Regions from separate parts of the Sorangium sp. So ce295 genome, predicted to be linked through region 2. Evidence: riboswitches for the same ligand, from Rfam matches in the RefSeq annotation. Region 2 holds a riboswitch; the other holds the start of a gene.

Region 1 (7,028 bases), 5.4 Mb from region 2:
GCGGTTCGGCCTGCGGCGGCGCGGCAGGCTGAGCGAGGTCCTCCCTCGGAGCCGCCGCGATCGGGGCTTCGTGCGTGGGCTCGGCGGCGGCGCGCTCCGCCCTGCGTTCGCGGGCGAACGCCCAGAGGCCTCCGAGCACCGCCGCTGCCAGCAAGGTCGGGAGCAGCCATTCTCGCGTCTGACGCTGACGGGCAGGCCCTTCGCGCGAGGGGAGCGGCGTTGACGACTCCGTCGTTCGGGACGGGACGGGCGATACCGCATCGTGCGGCCGTTCGCGCGCCGCCGCCGCGACGAAAGGAGCGCTCGCCGCCATCGAGGGAGCGAGGAACCCGGCGAGGCCCGCGGGGGCGCGCGGATCGTCCTTGAAGGATTGCTTGTGGTGAGAGAGCAGATCGGCGAGCCCTCGCGCGGTCAGCCCTCTCGACCTCACCTCGCGGCCGAGGACGCACGCGACGATCGGAGCGACCAGGCCGAGCATCGCGGTCGAGCACCGCTGCTCTGCGCCGGAGGAGCGGGAGATGAGATCGATCATCCCGCTCGCGCGGTCGCCGAACAGGCGGGCGATCATCGACTGCCCATGGTGCGAGAGCTCCTCGGCCTGCTCGGCGCGGAGGGGACCTGCTCTCCCGAGCAGACCTTCGTAGTCCCGCTCGGTGATCATCCTGAACAGCTGCGCTGCGCCGCTCTCCGAGGAGGCGACCTGAGCCATTCCGGCGAGCAGCGTCGGCACCGAGCTCTCCGCGGCGCCGCGCACGTTCGTCGGCGATTCATCGCTCAGGCCCAGCCCCTTCGTTGCGGCCGAGATGAGCTCGGGCGTCAAGAAGCCCCTGGTGGTGTCCAGCAACGACATGGTTCCGATCCCTCCGGGAAGTGGTCATCGGCGCGGGCGAGGCAGCGTCATCGCGCACGCGACCCTGCCCGCATGAGCGTCGATGCCGTGCCTGTCTTCCGCTGACTCCGCGCGATGCGAGCGACGTGCCGGCACGCCCGCGCATCGCGCGCTGTGCCGCGGGTGCACACGGCCTGCACCTGCCGCGTCCTGCCCCTCGCGCTCGGCGAGGCGAGCCGGCGGCGATGGCGCGCGGCGCTCAGCGTCGTGCGAGCGCGGCCGTGCGGGCCTCGGCCGTCAGCGCGGCGAAGGCGTCCGTGCGCGTATACACGTGGTTGCCAGCCGCGGTGCACCCCGCGCCTCGCGACGTGACGCCCACCACGTCGCCGCGGTCGGCGTCGATCACCGGACCTCCCGAGTCGCCGGCGCAGGTCGCCCCCTCGATCTCGAACTCGCGCGGACCGAGGACCTTGCCCGTCGCCGGATCGGCGCGGGGCCCGACGGCGGCGACGAGGCGCGGACCGCGCGCGGCGCGGACGCCGAGCCGATTGGACGCTCCGCCGCCGTACCCGACGGCGACCACGCTGTCGCCTGGATCGAGCGCCCCGACCTCGCGCATCCGCAGGGGCGCCACGTCGGTGAGGGGCCGATCGAGCACCAGATAGGCGATGTCCGCGTCGCAGAGGACGCGCTCTTTCCCGTGCAGCGTGGCCACCGCGCGCGCCCGCGCGGCGTCGCGGGAGACGTCGATATGGTCCCCGGTGTAAATGGCGATCTCGGAAGGATCGATGTCTCCGCCGACGTGATCGCCGTTGTGCGACTTGCCCGAGCGATCGCAGCGAGGGGCCGCCGTCAGGTTGCGCGAGATGCAGTGACGCGCCGTCAAGACGAGGTTGGGCTCGACGAGCGCGCCGCTGCACAGGCTCACGCGTCGCTCGCCGCCCCGGGGATCGCGGTGCGATACGGCCACGGCGACGACGGAGCGCGCGGCGCCGTCGATGAGGGGCTCAGGCGCGCCCTTCGCGCGGGGCGAAACCTCGGTGATCGGCGCGACCGCCGCCGCCGGAGGAGGCGAGGCTTCGGCCGGGATGACGGCGACGACGATGCGTGGGACGAGGGCCGCGACGAGGCAGCCAAGGCATCCCGCGAGGCGCGGGACGACAGACGGAAACACCATGGATGAGGTCACCGACAAAGAGCATGCGAGGAGCGGCCGTGCAAGCCGACCCTGGAGCTTTTCTCCAGCATCAGAAGGGGAGGTGCCCCCGATGGGGTGTTGTTCCCACAGGGGAGAATCAGAGATGGAAACCAGGTCAGTCAGGTGAGCGGCGCCCGGCTGGAGGCGCGCTCTCTGGACTCTCGCGCTCGTCGACTAGCCCCGGCCCTCCAGCGCGGGCGCGGCGCCGGCGCCGCTCGACGCGCCGAGGGCGACGTGTCGCTCGATCACGAAGATCAAGCACGACGACGCGAAGGCGGCCGTGACGCCCGAGCAACGCTCCATGGACGTCGTGAACGCTCTCCGGCGGCTTTTGCTTGACAACGTTGTTGGTACCATGGCAGGTTCCGGATTGAAAGTGAAAGTGACTTTCATTATTGAAAGTGGGGTTCCACGATGGACAACGTGATGTCGAAGGCGACGGCTCCGCTCGACCGCCGGTGTGATCACTGCGGCGTTGCTGGACGTGCCGAGCCCAATTCCGTGCGCTGCGGCTGCGGCAGCCTGCTCGCCCGGTATGTGCCCGGCGGCGTCGAGCTGAAGTGCCGGCGGTGCAAGCGCGTCGTCGTCGTCCCGGTCCCGGCGGCGACGGAGGACGTGAGCGGCTGAATCCCCCAGAGCGCTGACATGGCAGGTCGCGGCGGCGAACTCTGGCCAGCGCGGTTCGCGCCATCACCGCATCAGGCCCACCGCCGTCTCGACGCCGCGCACGTAGTCGCGGGGCTCGGGGACCTGGCGCAGCTCCTGGATGGTGATCGGCAGGTGCGATCTCGGGGATCCCGACGTGCGGTTGACAGGTCTCGGGTCGCTCATTATTGATAAAGAAAATCAATTTTAAATTGTGCGTGATACGCGCGTGCAAGACTGTCAAGGGACTCCCGATTCTGTCTCGGGTGTGCGTCGCCGGTGGGCTCGCGGACGGGGCGCTCCGGGCCTTCGCTTCAGCATTGACATCCTGCGTGACGGGTGCGACGAGTCGCCCCGCCATCGGTGCTCGTCCGGCCATCCCCTGGCGAGCTGAAAAGGGAACCCGGTGAGAATCCGGGACTGCCCCCGCAGCGGTGAACGGGAACGACCATCACCAAGAAGCACTGGGCATGCACCAGAGCAGCCTGGGAAGCGGTGATGTGTAGGAGAGCGACCGGCGACGGCCGCAGCGCCCGTGAGTTCGAAGACCTGCCGAAGGTGCGCGCGCCGGTGCTCTGGCGCGCGCTGACCTGAGCCTTCGAGGGGAAGGCGTCCAGGCTCTCGACCACCTCGCTCGCGCGCGGTGCCGTGGCCCGTCACGCAGCCCCCTCGCTTCGGCTCTCAGCTCACCCGGAGCAGCGCTGGGTCGACGCGGGCAGGCGGCGCGTGAATGGTTGATTCCTCTGATCGTCGGTCGCGTCGGCGCCGGAGCGCCGGCGTGGCGTGCTGGCTCGCGCTCGCCGCCTGCAGCGCAGTGGCAGCCTCGCCTGCCGCCCGCGCCGAGGATCCGCGCCGGCCTGCGGGCGCGCCGGGGGATGATCCCGCTGCTGCTCGACCGGGGACAGACCCGCTGGAGGTGCACGTCGAGGGGGATCGCCTGCGCGCGCCCGCGCCGCCCAAGGACAGGTCCGTCGCGGGGTCGGTGCTGGGCCGCGAGCGCCTCACCGGCGCGGGGCTCGGGGCGGCGGACGTGCTCCGCACGCAGCCGGGCGTCCTCATCATCGAGTCGGGCGGCTTCGGCGGGCCGGCGACAGCGGCCCTCCGGGGAGCGACCGCCACGCAGACGCCGGTGTACCTCGCCGGCGTCCGCCTGAACGACGACGTCGTGGGGACGGCGGATCTCTCCCTCGTGCCCCTCTGGCTCATCGAGCGCATCGAGATCTACCGCGGCCACGCCCCCATCGAGGCCGACCGCCTCGGCCCCGGCGGCGCGATCTTCTTCGAGCCGCGGCGGCCTTCCCGGACGACGGGCGGCGCAGGCGTCATGGCGGGCTCGCTCGGCGCGCGGCGCGGGTGGGCGTTCGCCGGCGCCAGCGCGGGCCCGGTGAGCGCGATCGTCGGGGTGAGCGCCGAGGCCGCGGAGAACCGCTACACGTTCGTCAACGATGGCGGGACGCTCTTCGACGAGAGCGACGACACCGTGGAGCGCCGGCAGAACGCCGACGTGCGCACGATCGACGCGTGGGCGCTCGCGCGCGTCGAGCTCGGCGGCGGCGCGATCGTCGACGTGATCGCGAACGGCACAGGCCGCGAGCAGGGCGTGCCGAGGCTCGCGCTCCTGCCGTCCCGCGAGGCGCGGGGGGAGTCGCGGCGCGTGCTGGCGTCCGTCGCGGCGCGCGTGCCTTTCGGCGGAGAGGCGCAGCACACGCTCGAGGCGCGCACCTCGTTCATCGAGGCGCGGTCGGAGGTCCACGACCCGCTCTTCGAGCTCGCGCTGCAGACGCCTGAGCTCCGCCTCGCCGGCCGCCGCCTGGAGCAGACGCTCGGGGCGACGCTCTCCTTCGCCGACCGGCTCCGGGTGCGGCCCGTGCTCTCGGTCGCGCGCGAGGGCATCTCACGCGCGCCGGACGACGTCCCGCTCGCCCGGGCGCGGCGCTCGCTCGCGCGCGGCGCCGTCAGCGCGGAGGCGCGCCTCGGCGAGGGGCTCGCGCTGCACGCCCTCGCGAGCGGGGAGTGCCACGCCACAGGGGCCGACCGCGAGCGCCCGTGCGACGTGCTCGTCCCGACCGGGCGGGTCGGCGTCGAGGCGGGGAGCGACAGGCTCCGGCTCCTCGCGACCGTGGGCCGCTACGTCCGCGTCCCGACGCTCGGCGAGGTGTACGGCGTCTCCGGCGTCGTCCACGGCAACGCGGAGCTCGAGCCGGAGTCGGGCGCCACGATCGAGGCCGGGATCCGGGCGCAGACGGGGCGCGGCGCCGTGCTGCGCGGCGCCTTCCTCGACGTGTTCGCGTTCGGGAGCGCGGTCTCCGGGCTCGTCGCGTACGAGAAGTCCGGTCAGGGCTACGTGAGCCCGTACAACGTCGGCCGCGCCCGCGTCGTGGGCGCGGAGCTGCTGGCCGGGGTCGAGGTGACCCCGTTCCTCCGCGCCGAGATCGCGGCGACGCTGCTCGATCCGCGGGACACGACGCCGGGGCGGACGACCAGGAACGACCTCCTCCCGTTCCGCTCGCGCCTCGTCGTCGCGCCGCGCCTGCACGCCGAGTGGAAGCGCCCGGGCGGCGCCGTGTTCTCGGGCGCGTCGGGCGAGATCCGGGCCGTGTACCAGTCGAGCCGGTACGCCGATCCCGCCGGGCTCGGCGTGATCGCGGAGCAAGCGACCCTCGACCTCGACGCGGAGGCGAGGTGGCTCGGCGGGCACCTCGCGGTGAGAGGTCGCGTCGCGGACCTCCTGGACGCGCGGCGCACGGATGTCGTCGGGTTTCCGCTCCCGGGGCGGAGCGTGTTTTTCACACTGGAGTCAACATGGTGAAGATCAGTCTGTTTGCGTTCGCGATCTCGATCCCGATCCTCGGGTGCAACGTGGATTCGCCGCCGCCGTCGACGGGCGGCGTCCACGGCGGCGGCGACGGCGACGCGTGTGAGAGCGGCGTGGTCATCGTGACGAGCGACTACCAGTCGACGAACATCGCTGTGTCGGAGCTCGACGGGACCACCCTGTCGCCCTCCTTCGTGTCGAGCGGCGCGGCGAAGCCGGGGCTCAGCCTCGCGCTGTCCGGCGACGTCGACGTCCCGAGGGCGGCGCCGCCGTCCGGCCGCGTGGTCCTGCTCGATCGGTTCGGCACGAACGTGATCACCTGGATGGATCTCGAGACCGCCGGGGTCCTCGCGCAGCTCCCGGTCGGGCAGGGGTTCGAGTCGAACCCTCAGGACTACATCGAGGTGGGGGCGGACCGCGCGCTCGTGTCGCGCTACGGGAGCAACCCGAGCCCGGGCGTGGAGCCGTTCGACGAGGGCGGCGATCTCCTGATCGTCGACACGAAGGAGTACTCCATCGTCGGGCGCATCGCCCTGCCGGAGGAGGAAGAGGGGCTCCTGCCGCGCCCGTCGGGGATGGCGCGCGTCGGTGACGACGTTGTCGTGGCCCTCGGCCGGCTCGCCGCGGACCTCTCGACCGTGGGCGAAGGGCGCTTCGTGGGCGTCTCGCCGGAGCAGGGCGCTGTCACATGGACGGTCGACGTGCAGGGGCTCTACGGCTGCGGGCGTCTCGCCGTGTCGCCCTCGGGAGAGCGGCTGGCGGTCGCCTGCTCGAGCCGCTTCGACGCCGAGGCGATGGAGTACGATCCGGCGACGAGCGACGTCGTGATCTACGACGCTCGCACCTCGCCCCCGGAGGAGATCAAGCGGCTCGGCGTGGCCAGGGCGCTCGGCGCAGCGGTCCAGCCCACGCTCGCGTTCGCCTCCGAGGACGTGCTCCTCGGGGCGGCCTACGCGGGCAGCGCGTCCGCCGGGGACCGCGCCTTCTCCGTGAGCATCACCACGGGCGAGGTCACGACGCTCGCCCAGGCGACCCAGCCCTACGCCTTCGGCGGCGTCCACTGCTCGCCCGGCTGCGGCGATGTCTGCCTGCTGAGCGACGCGGAGAGGAGCAAGCTCCGCCGCTGGAAGGTGGCGGCGAACGGCGCGCTCGAGCCGCTGGAGGACGCGACCGTCGACACCGAGATCGGGCTCCCGCCGCGAGGGATCGGCGGGCTCTGATCGGCCCCGCGGGCGGTGCGTCGGTTGATCGGCGTCAGAACGCGGCGTCGAGGACGACCTCCCCGGAGACGCCGACCTGGTACGCGGAGACGCGGCGCTCGAAGAAGTTCGTGACCTCCTGGACGTCTTGCAGGTCCATGAACGAGAACGGGTTCTTCGCCCCGTAGCGCTTCGGCATGCCGAGCGTGGCGAGCCGCTGGTCGGCGCAGAACTCCAGGTAGCTGCGCACGTCGCGCGCCGACATGCCCGCCACGCCGGCGCCGAGGAGATCCTCTGCGAACCGGGCCTCGCAGGCGATCGCCTCATCCATCATGTCGAGGA
Region 2 (7,028 bases):
CGCGCGCGATGCCCTCGTCGACCCAGCCGTTGATCTGGGCGATCTGCGCCTTCGCGGCGGCGGCGCTCGCGGCGTCGTCGAGCGGGCGGAGCGCGCGGAGGTCGGGATCCTCGCGGAGGAGCTTGCCGAAGAGCGGCTCGGCCGCCTGCTGTCGGTAAGCGAAGCGGAGGGTCGCGACGAGGCGATCGAGCGGGGATTCCAGGCCGAGCACCTCGGCGGCGAAGCGCGCGCGGATCGTGGCGAACGCTTGCTCCACCACCTCGCGCAGGAGGGACTCCTTGTCGGCGAACTCGAGGTAGAGGGCGCCCTTTGCGCAGCCGGCCTCGGCGGCGACGGCGTCGAGGTTGGTGCCCTTGAAGCCGCGCTCGACGAAGTGGCGCTTCGCGGCGTCGAGGATCCTGGTGCGCCGCGCAGGGTCGCGGGGTCTGTCGGGGCGGCGGACGGGCACAGAACTCATATGACTGAATTGGGCATATGAGTCAACTCGGGCGGCTCTGGCGCGGGACGTGGGCAGGGGACCACGACGGCCGAGGTGGCGCGCGGGCTGCGGGGGAGGCTCCGCGCGTCGGCGATCCACGCTCGAGGCGGCGCCCGGCGCCGCGCCTCACTGCATGATGTCGTCGACGAGCCGGGCCACCAGCCGGTCGCCGAGCAGGTGCTCCTCGACGAGGTCCTTCGCGTCCTCCTCGCGGACGCCGCGGTACCAGACCCCGTCGGGGTAGACGGCGACCGTCGGCCCCTCGCCGCAGCGCCCCATGCACGACGTCCTCGTCACGCGGATCTGCTGCTGCTGGCCGGCCTGCTTCACGAGCCGGCGCACCGACTCGAGGAGCGCCAGGCTGCCGCGGTCCACGCAGTCGGCGTTGCCGCAGACGAGCACGTGCTTGCGCAGCGAGCGGTGGGCGTGCGGGTGGTTCGACGCCTGCGTGTGCGTGAGCGTGTGGCGCACGCTGTAGAGCATCGCCTTGAGCCCGCCGACCTCCCGGGCGAGCCCCGGCAGCGCGGTGCGGTACATGCACGTGTCGCAGGGGAGCGGCGCCTCGCCGGCGAGCGCCTGGCGCGCGCGCTCGTCGATCAGGCCCGCGAGCGCGCTCGACCGGCCGAGGTGCGGCGCGAGCGACGCCCGGATCCACGGGTACGTCGATGAAAAGCGTTCGACCTGCTCGGCGAGCTTCGTCATGAGCCGCCCGGCGAAGAGGAAGTAGGGGACCACCACGACGCGCTCCGGCCGGTGCCGCGCGACCCGCTCCAGCGTCTCTTCGACCGAGGGCCGGGTGACGCCGATGAAGGTCGGCTCGACGAGCTGGAGCCCGCGGCCTTCGCCGATGAGGCGCGCCGTCTTGCAGAAATCGCCGTTCGCGTCGGGGTCGCTCGACCCGCGCCCCACGACGACGAGCGCCGACCGGGCCCGCGCCGCCGGGTCGGCCGGCAGCGCGGTCGCGGCGCGCTCGAACGCGAGCTCGGCGAGCGCCGGGTGCACGCCGAGCGGCCGCGCCGCCGAGAAGCGCACCCCCGGGTGCGCGGCCCGCGCCCGCTCGAGCGCGAGCGGGATGTCGTTCTTCACGTGCCCCGCCGCGAACAGGAAGAGCGGCACGACCGCCACGCGGGACGCCCGCGCCGCGAGCGCCGCGAGCGCGTCGGCGAGGTGAGGCGTCGCGAGCTCGATGTAGCCGTGCTGCACGGCGATCTCGGGCCGCGCCGCGGCGTAATCGGCCACGATCGCCTCGAACTCGGCGTTCGACGCGGCGTCGCGGCTGCCGTGGCCGATCAGCAGGAGACCGTCGTCATGCACGCGAGCGCCTCCTCCAGGGTGAGCGGGAGGCCCGCGCCGCCCCGCGGCGGCAGAGGGCTCATCCGGGTCCAGAGCTCGGCGACCCACGGCCGCCGCATCCGCGCCCGCGCGAGGAGCTCCCCCCGCGCGAACACCTCCCGCGGCGGCCCGTCCGCGAGGACCTGGCCGTCGCCCAGCAAGACAGCGCGCGAGGCGAAGAGCGGCACGAGATCCACCGCGTGGGTCGCGGTGACCAGCGTGGTCCCCTGCTGCTCGGAGAGCGCGCGCAGCGTCTGGCACAGGGCGAGCTCGCCTTCCGGGTCGAGCCCCGCGGTCGGCTCGTCGAGCAGCAGCACCCGCGGCCGCATCGCCAGCATCCCGGCGATGCACGCGCGCTTGCGCTCGCCGAAGCTCAGCGCCTCGATGGCCCGGTCGGCGAGGTGGGCGATCTGCACGGCGGCGAGCGCCGCCTCGGCGCGGCGGCGCGCCTCGGGCGCGGGCAGGCCGAGGTTTCGCGGGCCGAACAGGACGTCGTCGAGGAGCGTCGCGCCGAGCAGCTGGTCGTCCGGGTCCTGGAGCACGAGCGCGGCGCCCGCGGCGACGGCGTCCGAGGGCGAGCCCACGCGGCGGCCCGCGATCTCGACGCCGCCGCCGGGCGCCGGGAGCAGCCCGACGAGCGTCCGGAGCAGCGCTGTCTTGCCGGCGCCGTTGCCGCCGAGCACCGCCACGGACTCGCCCTCGCCGACGTCGAGGCGCACGTCGCGCAGCACGGGCTCGCCGCGCCGGTAGCCGAGCCGGGGGGCGCGCAGCGCGATCATCCGGCCTCTCCCGCGGCGACGCTGAGCCCGAGGGCCGCGAGGGCGGCGGCGGCGAACGCGACGTTCGCGGCGGGCGCGCTCGTCCTCCGGTCGGCGACGGGGAGCTTCCCCTGGTAGCCGCGGAGCTGCATCGCGAGCGCGGCGCTCTCGGAGCGCTCGAGCGTCCGGAGCGCCACGACGCCCGCGACGGCGCCGGCCGAGCGCGCGGCGGCCCCGGGGCGGGTGAACCCGCCGCGGAGCGCGGCGGCGCTCCACGCGCTGTCGGCCGCGCGCTGGAGCACGCCGGCGAAGCGCCGCGTCAGCGCGAGCAGCTCGACGAGGGCCGCGGGGACGCCGAGCCCGGCGAGCGCCGCCTCGATCTCGGCGGGCGCTGCGGCGCCGGCGAGCCACCGGAGCACGGCGGCCGCCGCGAGGACGCGCGCGCCGATGGCCGCGGCGCGGCGGGCCCCCTCGGCCGTGATCGCGTCGACGGGGAACGGCGCGCCGGGGAGGAGCGGCGCTCCCGGCGTGAGCGCGAGCGCGAGCGCCGCCGCGACCGCTCCGATCCACGCGGCGGGCGCGGCGGCGCGGAGGACGGCGCGCGCCGGCGTGCCCTGGAGGCGGAGGGCCGCGCACGCGAGGAGGAGCAGCGCGGCCGGCGTGACGGGCGAGCGCGCGCCCGCGGCGACGCAGCACGCCGCCACGGCGGCCCCGAGGCGGAGCCGGGCGTCCACGTCGCGGAGCCGCGGAGGCGGGTCAGTCCGCACGGAGGCCTTGGCCGCCGGCCTTGACCGCGGGCGCGCCCGCGCGCTCGACGAAGAGCACGCGCGAGAAATAGCCGAGGGCGAAGCCGGCGAGGAGCCCGGCCCAGAGGAACGCGAAGAGCAGGAGGTCGCCCTCGAGGCCCGCGAACAGCGGCCCCGTGTCGTGGCGCCCTGCGTCCTCGGCGACGCGGCGCACCACGGCCTCGTCGACGCCGTCCCAGGACGCATTGCCGCAGGCGGCGAGCCAGAGGGAAGCGGCGAGCCGGAGCGCTGCCGCGCACGCGCGCCGCGCGAGCGGCGCTGGCAGCGGGCGCTGTCCGAGCCGCCGCGTCACGACGCCCCCGGGGCGAGCCGGACGACCTGGAGCCGGTCCAGGATGTCGGGCCGCCGGGCGCGCAGGAAGGCGAGCGCCCCCGCGGTCATGACGCCCTCGAGCAGGCCGAGCGGCAGCTGGGTGGGGACGAAGGCCAGGGCGACGCCCGTGAACATGGACGTCACCGACCCCTCGCCCGAGAGCCCGAGCGCGAGCGCGAGCGCCGTGGTGGCGTAGGTTGCCCAGTCCGACGTCACGCCCGCCAGGAACCCCGCGACCCAGAGGTTCGCGCCGCAGCGCCGCGCGAGGTGGAAGGCGAAATATCCGGTGAAGGCGCCCGCGATGCCCATCGACGCGACGTCGGCGCCGAGCGTGGTGAGGCCGCCGTGCGCGAGGAAGAGGGCCTGGATAAGGAGCGCCACCACGGTGACGAGGACGGTCATCCAGGGGCCGATGAGCACCGCCGCGAGCCCTGTGCCGCACGGGTGGGAGCAGGTCCCGGCGGTCGGCACCGGCACGGGCATGCACGAGATCGCGAAGACGGCGGCCGCGATGAGGCCGACGAACGGCTTGTAGAAGGCGTCCTGCTCGGTGCGGCGCCGGAGAAGGTGGAGGGCGATCGCGACGAAGGGCAGGGCGAGCGCGTTCCAGAAGGCGCACCAGCCGAGCGGCAGGACGCCTTCCGCGAGGTGCATCGCGGCCGCGGGCCGGGGCGCGAGGAGCGTCCCCAGGGACACGGCAGCGATCGACAATGCGCGGCCGTGAAGACCGATTTCGGCGCTCCGGGTGAAGTCCGCACCCGAACGCCACGAAGACGTGCGCAAGCTGCACCTCGTGGGAGGCTCGGGTAGGTCTCCCGGCTCATGGGTTCAGGGAGCTGATCGAGCTCCCAGCGCTGCGTCCACCTTCCCAGGCCTCTTCCTAATGAGGCCCAGTGGTCTTCGGAGGCAGCTCCCCACTCACGGTGGCGGGACCGCGCCGGTTTTGCACCGGCTTCCCTGTTATGCCCCGGAGGGCACCCGAGGAATGGATTGTCAGGCCGGTGCTCGGTAATCCCGTTTCGTGCCCGGCGTCAAGGACGTCGCGCCCCGATCGCGGAGGAGGCGCTCAGCGGGCGCTGCATCTGGCATGGCGTGTCGGACGAGCTCCCCGTCGAGCGCGGGCCAGCTCCGCCTCGCGCGCGGTGCCCCGCGCGTCGGCCCACGTATCCAGGCGGCGCGATCACGCGAGCCGGGCGCGTACCGGGGTGCGGACCCCGGGCGCGCGGACCGGGCGAACCCGGGTGCGTCGACCGGGGTCGAGCTTCCGCCTTGCGCGCTCCGGCCCGCCGCGAGCGCCCTCGTCCGCGGCGTTGGTGCGGCGGTGATGCCTGCCGCTGGTGGACGCCTCGCCCTCGCGGGCACTGCCGGGGCGCACGAAGCCATCACTGCCGAGGCGCGCCGCGCGCCCGTCGGTGCCCCCATCGAGCAGACATGGGCGCGCCGACGAGCGATCGAGGCCCTGTGATGCGATGGCCGAGGCCGAGAAATTGACCCAGACGCATCACGCGAAGAGTCGTCGAGCACACGTCTTGAATTATGTCCCCCTTAGATAAAACCTGTTTACTTTATCGCCGTGCGGGTGCAGCGCCTGTCGCGTGCAGCGCCTGAGCGGGGTCTCTCGTGCGCTTGAATACAAGGCGCCGGCGCGTTCTTTCCGCAGTGTGCTTTGTTCGTCCGGGCTCTTTACTCGGGAGCAGGCGTCCGGTGTACGGCCTGCTGCCTCGTGGCATCTCTTATTGAAGAGATGAGGGATTTCGTGTTCGCTCGTCTCGGAATGCACGGCGAACGCTGCGCTGTGCGCTGTCTCCGGTGGAGGGGTATGCCCGGCTCGAACGTGAATTCCCGCTGCGCTTGTGTGTGTGGGTTGCGCGCCCGCCTGGCCGCCTTCGTGTCTGGAGCGCTCTGCTCGCTCGGCGTGCAGTCATTGCACTTTGTTATCGACAACGCGCTTGCGGATGCCACAATCTGACTACCGCATGCGCACCGGCGCGGACCCCCCAGCCCGGAGCGCATGCGGTCTTTTTTCTTCGCACCGTGGCGGACGTTCAAGACTCCGGCGCGGTGTCCCTGCCGCGGTCATTCTGGGCCCCCCTCCAGCGTGATGCGCGGTATTTTTTTGCCGTCGAGCGCGCGGTTCGCGCCTCCCGAGCCTTCACTTGCCCGTGAATGTGGCCTGCGATTTCGCCAGGAACGCTTTCATTCCGAGCTGTTGATCTTCGCTGCCGAAGAGCGCGGCGAATGCCTGGGCTTCCAGCTCGTTGGCGGCGGCGAGGTCGAGGCTCTCGCCGCGCAGGAGGACGCGTTTGGCGGCGGCGACGGCGAGCGGCCCGCGCGAGGCGATCTTGAGGGCGGTCTCGCGGGCGCGCGCGAGGAGCTCGGTCGCCGGGAAGACGGCGTTGACGAGCCCGATCGACAGCGCCTGCTGGGCGGTGATCATGTCTCCTGAATAGACGAGCTCGCGCGCGCGTCCTGGCCCGACCCGTCGCAGCAGCCGCTGGGTCCCGCCGAACCCCGGGATGACGCCCAGGTTCACCTCGGGCTGGCCGAGCTTGGCGCCTTCGGCGGCGTAGATGAAGTCGCATGCGAGGGCGAGCTCGCAGCCGCCGCCCAGCGCGAAGCCGTTGACGGCGGCGATCACGGGGAAGGGGGCAGTCTCGATGAGCTCGGCGAGCCGGTGGCCTGCGTCGGCGAACCGTTTCGCGGCGATGCTGTTCATGGTCGCCATCTCCGCGATGTCGGCGCCGGCGACGAACGCCTTGCCGGCGCCGGTCAGCACCGCCGCGCGGACCTCGTTGCCCTCGGCGGGCGCGAGGAGGTCGCGGAAGGCCGTGGTGAGCTCGCCGAGGACGGCGGGGTTCAGGGCGTTGAGTTTGTCGGGCCGCTGGATGGTCACGATGGCGACGTGATCCGCGCGCTCGACGGCGACGAACTGGAGCGTACCGCGAGCAGGGGCCCCCGGCTGCTGTTCTTGAGCGGTCATGGAGCGTGGTTAGCAGCGCCCCGCGCCGGTGGGAAGCGCCTGCCGTGAGCCAGGGAAGGCGTCATTCCGTGTCCGCCCGATCCCGCTGTGTCGAGGCCGTTGCCGAGCCGACGAGCGAGCGATTTCCGGAGGAGTCTCGCACCTGTTCCGGGACATGGCCCGTCGCTCGATGATCCGAACTCACCGCTTGAGTGCGGGTGCGCGACGTGACGGTCCTGTCGCGAGCCCGCGTGCGATCGTGGTGAGTCGGGCAGACCGCCCGTCCTCCGACCCGCACACCCGTGTTCGCCTCGCGCGTATCCCGTCGCCGCTCCCCCGTCATCATCCCCCCTGGAGAGAGCCAGGGAGGGAGGGGGTGCCGC

The links. A riboswitch is a leader RNA that binds a small molecule or an ion and turns the genes downstream of it on or off. The one in region 2 is predicted to bind cobalamin.
Region 1: linked by a shared signal. The riboswitch ahead of WMF11_RS21645 (TonB-dependent receptor) and the one ahead of WMF11_RS01420 (energy-coupling factor ABC transporter permease) in region 2 are both predicted to bind cobalamin.

The regions. Positions count from the first base shown of each region.
Region 1 covers NZ_CP150324.1:5,727,699-5,734,726, reverse strand. Annotated here, with positions in the region: gene WMF11_RS21670 (OmpA family protein) at 1-850, opposite strand, end outside; gene WMF11_RS21665 (trypsin-like serine protease) at 1,089-2,006, opposite strand; gene WMF11_RS21660 (hypothetical protein) at 2,202-2,330, opposite strand; gene WMF11_RS21655 (hypothetical protein) at 2,442-2,654, shown strand; gene WMF11_RS21650 (hypothetical protein) at 2,718-2,858, opposite strand; cobalamin riboswitch at 3,017-3,243, shown strand; gene WMF11_RS21645 (TonB-dependent receptor) at 3,487-5,481, shown strand; gene WMF11_RS21640 (hypothetical protein) at 5,475-6,707, shown strand; gene WMF11_RS21635 (ribonucleotide-diphosphate reductase subunit beta) at 6,742-7,028, opposite strand, start outside.
Region 2 covers NZ_CP150324.1:355,405-362,432, forward strand. Annotated here, with positions in the region: gene WMF11_RS01395 (TetR/AcrR family transcriptional regulator) at 1-457, opposite strand, end outside; gene WMF11_RS01400 (CbiX/SirB N-terminal domain-containing protein) at 605-1,792, opposite strand; gene WMF11_RS01405 (energy-coupling factor ABC transporter ATP-binding protein) at 1,768-2,589, opposite strand; gene WMF11_RS01410 (CbiQ family ECF transporter T component) at 2,586-3,335, opposite strand; gene WMF11_RS01415 (hypothetical protein) at 3,325-3,666, opposite strand; gene WMF11_RS01420 (energy-coupling factor ABC transporter permease) at 3,663-4,376, opposite strand; cobalamin riboswitch at 4,475-4,683, opposite strand; gene WMF11_RS01425 (enoyl-CoA hydratase/isomerase family protein) at 5,839-6,666, opposite strand.